2 regions of the Comamonas sp. Y33R10-2 genome follow, and region 2 is predicted to be linked to the other one. Evidence: riboswitches for the same ligand, from Rfam matches in the RefSeq annotation. Region 2 holds a riboswitch; the other holds the start of a gene.
What was found. A riboswitch is a leader RNA that binds a small molecule or an ion and turns the genes downstream of it on or off. The one in region 2 is predicted to bind thiamine pyrophosphate.

Region 1 (2,395 bases), 320 kb from region 2:
CTTAGATCTTCGGCAATGCCACCGACTTTTTCTAATGCTTGATAAATCGGCACGGTGCCAATCGGCACGGGCGAGTTGCGCACAATCCAGTCGCGCGTGGTGTGAATGTTTTTGCCGGTCGAGAGATCCATCACATTGTCCGCACCCCAGCGAATCGCCCAGACCAGTTTTTCGACTTCTTCCTCAATGCTCGACGTGACGGCGGAGTTGCCGATGTTGGCGTTGATCTTGACCTTGAAGTTGCGGCCAATCGCCATGGGCTCAATTTCCGGGTGGTTGATGTTGGCGGGAATGATGGCGCGGCCGCGGGCGATCTCGGCGCGCACAAACTCGGGGGTGATGATCTTGGGAATGGCTGCGCCCATGCTGTTGCCAGCCAAGCGAAGCTCACGCGCTGCGTCTTGCTGGTACTGCTGCATCCATTCGCGGCGGCCGTTTTCACGCAGAGCCACGTATTCCATTTCGGGCGTGATGATTCCGCGCTTTGCGTAGTGCATCTGGGTCACGTTCTGACCGGACTTGGCGCGACGGGGCTGACGTTGCAATGCGGCCGCTTCGGCGCGTAACTGAGCCACGCGCACATCTTCGTCGCCCCGCTTGCCGCCATCATCCAATGCGAGGCGCTGACGACCCACATAAAACTCGCTGTCACCACGCTGCTCAATCCATGCGCCGCGCACATTGGGCAAGCCGCTACGCACATCAATACTCACGGCCGGGTCGGTGTAAGGGCCTGAGGTGTCATACACGCTGACCTGCTCACCATTCGTGAGTGCAATATCACGCACCGGCACACGCAAATCGGGATGACCCGCGCCGATCAGGTAGCTCTTGCTGGATGCAGGAAACGGCTGGCGCGACTGGGCTAACAAGTCTGCAAAGCGAGCTGAATCAGGCGCATCGCCAGAAAAATGGGATGCAAGTGGCGTAAAGATGGAATCAGGGGCGGTCATCGCAGTCTCCGTAAAGCGTTTGAAATGGTCTTAACGCTCCGCGGAGTGCGGCCCTTCTGCGATCGCCCCAACACCGGCGCAAGCATCCGTAATAGATGCTTGGCCTGTGCAGCTAAAACACATGGGTTTTAGCCTTTTCTTCTGCGCACCGGAATACCTTTAAAAAGACAAAACCCCAGTACGCGAGAAGCGCCTGGGGTTTGCTTTGCCAAAAAATTGAACGCGATGGCCGCAAGGCAACCTCCGCTTTCCTCCCTCTGGCCCTGCATCAGGGTCCCGCTCTTCTTACGCCGGTATGAGCCGGATCAAGTTCGTCGGGTTAACCTCGTCCAAACGGTCTGTGACTGTTTGGTTTTTGGTCTCTCAGCGCTTTCGCACACCCCGGAGCAGCGGGCAGTATAGGCCTGATGTTCTTCAGCGGGCAAGTGCCTTAATCCAGACCTTTCAGGCTCAGCCACTCTTCGCTATCTGCGCGGCTAGACTGCCACTGGTTGATAGGCGCACTCGTATCTTCATAACCCAGCGCAACACCAAACGCAATTTGGTAGCCCGCCGGCAGCGCCAGCTGCTCAATCAACATATCGCTGTACATGCGCCAAAAGCCCTGAGCGCAGGTGGCAAGCCCCTGTTCGGCGGCCAGCAACATAAAAGATTGCAGATAGATGCCCAAATCAATCCACTGTGCATAGCCCATGCGCTCTTCCACTGCGATAAAAATACCGACGGGCGCACCGAACATCTGAGAATTCTTGGCCAGTTGTTCTAAGCGAGCAGCCTTGTCTTCACGGCCAATATTCAGCGCACGGTACAGGTCTTCACCGTTTTCAAATCGGCGGCTGCGGTAAGGCTCCCACAGACCTGCGGGGTAGGACAGACCGGGGCGTTGCACAGGCTCAGTTACTTTGGCCTTGGCACTCAAATCCTTCAGTGCCTGACCGCCCACCGCCGTCACGCGCCAAGGCTGCATATTGCCGCCGGATGGCGCTTGAGATGCTTTTTTCAGCAGCCCGCGCACAATTTCGCCGGAAATGGTCTGGTTAGTAAAAGCACGCACAGAGCTGCGTTGCTGCAAGGCTTGTTCGATATTCATTTGTCTCTCCTAGTTTGCTGCACTGCAGTGTAGAAGCTGTTGCAGCGTTCGCAGACCGAAGTCAGTACATATCAAGCACAGGCGCTGTTGCAAAAAAGCCGGCCCACTGCAACGCGATCCGGCTTTTTCTGCAATTACTATTAAAAATATAGCTACATGTGATTACTAAATAAGGACTTGCGCCTTATTTTCCCAAAATCTGATCGATTTTGTCTTTTTGAAAGGCTTCAGGACGATCAGACTCGCAAGGCATGCAGTCTTTAACCTGACCTTGAATCGACAGCTTCTCAATCGCGGCCCACAGCAGCGCAATCTGCTTTTCGTGGCTAGATGCACCGTCAGACAATGAACG
Region 2 (2,395 bases):
AGCAAACCGCAGGTTTGCGTTTGAGACGAGGGGCGAAGCCGCAGGCAGTACAAAAGGTACGACAAGGCGAAGCAACGACGTATCAAGGGTGGTGTTAGCGGCTCTAAATAATCAGCTGTTTGCACGGCGCATAGCCGTGGTTCAGCGGGCCCTGGCCATGGCCTGTATATACATCGGCTCCAGCTTCAATGGCGCCGAGGATATAGCTGCGCGCTTCGGTCACCGCTTGCTCCAGCGCCAGCCCTTGCGCCAAAAACGAAGCAATCGCCGAAGACAGCGTGCAGCCCGTGCCATGACCGTTGTGCGTGGCAATGCGCTCAGACTGCAAGCGCAAATAATCTCCAGCGCTTTGCCCTTGCTGACCCAGTACATCCATCACCACATTGCCGCTCAAATGCCCACCCTTGAGCAACACTGCCGGTGCGCCCATGGCGAGCAAATCTGCTACTGCGGCATCCAGTGCAGGAATGCCATCAATGCTGCGCCCCAGCAGCAGTGCAGCTTCATCTAAATTAGGCGTGATGACCGTGCACAGTGGAAACAGCTCTTTGACCAAGGCCTGCGCCGTCTCGGGAACAATCAAACGATCACCGCTGGTGGCGACCATCACCGGGTCCAACACCACGCTCTTGAGGTTATGACGACGAATCGCATCTGCCACAACGGTCACGACTTCAGGCGTGGCCAGCATGCCGATCTTGACAGCATCCACACCAATATCCTCCACCACGGCATCAATCTGGCCTCGCACGGTATCGAGTGGAATACCGTGAATGCCAGTCACGCCCAACGTGTTCTGCACGGTGATGGCGGTAATTGCGGTCATGCCATAGCAGCCAAGAGCCGCGAAGGTCTTAAGGTCAGCCTGAATACCCGCGCCGCCGCCACTGTCCGAGCCAGCGATGGAGAGCACGCGCGCATAGCGCTTAGGGGCAGCGCCGGAGTGGGGGGCGGTATGGATGGATGCAGTCACTGTCATAAGGGAAAATTATCCCCCATACGTATGGTCCATCATGGTCAATACGCTGTGTTTGCGGTTGTGCTGTAATCCCCGACGGACGAAACAGGGGTGTCCAGCAAGAAAAAGTGCTTGCGAGGACTGAGAAACACCCTGAGGGCCCTGCCCTCTGCACCCGATCCAGATCATGCTGGCGTGGGGAGTTTCACAAGCTGCAAGACATGCCGCGTTTTGTCCTGCATATGACCATGGGTCATATGCATGGCTGAAAAACGAATTGCATACGTCTTTGCTTTATGTCATTGCTACAAGCTTCTTCAAAGATCGCCATTTTGGGCGCCGGCCTCATGGGGCGCCTGCTGTCGCTGGCATTGGCCCAGCGCGGTCACTCCATCGATCTGTATGACGCCCATGGCCCGCAAGGCGATGGCGCTGCCGCACGCGTGGCCGCCGCCATGCTGGCGCCGCTGGCCGAGTCGGCCATTACCGAGCCCGGCGTGGTGCGCATGGGCCAGCACGCTTTAAAGCGTTGGCCAGAGCTGATTGGCCAGCTCAACCAGCATGTGTTTTTGCAACAAAACGGCACGCTGATTCTCTGGCACCGCCAAGATCAAGGCGACGCTGCCCGCTTTTTCGGCCTGCTGGAGAAAAACCGCCGCATCAACCCCAGCCTGCCGGCTATGGAAGAAAAGACGGGCGCTGCGCTGCAAGAATGCGAGCCCGCTCTGCAAGGCCGCTTCAATCAGGCCGTGTACCTTCCAGGTGAAGGCCAGTTGGACAACCGCCAGCTGCTGGCTGCGCTGGTAGAAAAGCTCACCGCACTGGGCGTCAACCAGCACTGGAACAGCCCGCGCGAGTTAAGTGACTTCCGCCCCAGCGAGACAGGTCAGCCCGATTTCGTCTTCGACTGCCGGGGCTTGGGCGCCCGCACGCAGTGGAAAGACCTGCGCGGAATTCGCGGCGAGGTGGTGCGCATTCATGCACCCGAAGTCACGCTGGCCCGACCCACTCGTTTGATTCATCCGCGCTATCCCATCTATATCGCCCCCAAGGAAGATCATCTGTTCGTTATTGGCGCAACCGAGATCGAGTCCGACGATATGTCGCCCGCCAGCGTGCGATCGACGCTGGAGTTGCTATCTGCCGCCTACACCGTGCACCCCGGCTTTGCCGAAGGCCGGATTGTGGAGATAGCTACCCAATGCCGCCCCACCCTGCCCGATAATCTGCCCGCCGTGCGCCTGATGGCCCCGCGCACCATGGAAGTCAACGGCCTGTACCGCCACGGCTTCATGATCTCGCCCGCCATGCTGGACGTGGTGCTTGAGCTGGTGGACCACAATGACTCCCCATTGGCGCGCCAATTTGATGTCGCCATTCACCGCGCCTGAACTTTGATTTCAAGCTTTAAGTTCACGCCAGCCTATTTTTTCGTTG

Region 1: another riboswitch for thiamine pyrophosphate. It lies ahead of thiC (phosphomethylpyrimidine synthase ThiC); the one in region 2 lies ahead of KUF54_RS05010 (FAD-dependent oxidoreductase).

The regions. Positions count from the first base shown of each region.
Region 1 covers NZ_CP079925.1:786,782-789,176, reverse strand. The annotation lists gene thiC (phosphomethylpyrimidine synthase ThiC) at 1-953, opposite strand, end outside; TPP riboswitch at 1,219-1,347, opposite strand; gene KUF54_RS03500 (nitroreductase) at 1,384-2,043, opposite strand; gene cysE (serine O-acetyltransferase) at 2,228-2,395, opposite strand, start outside.
Region 2 covers NZ_CP079925.1:1,108,882-1,111,276, reverse strand. The annotation lists gene thiD (bifunctional hydroxymethylpyrimidine kinase/phosphomethylpyrimidine kinase) at 104-979, opposite strand; TPP riboswitch at 1,056-1,177, shown strand; gene KUF54_RS05010 (FAD-dependent oxidoreductase) at 1,255-2,349, shown strand.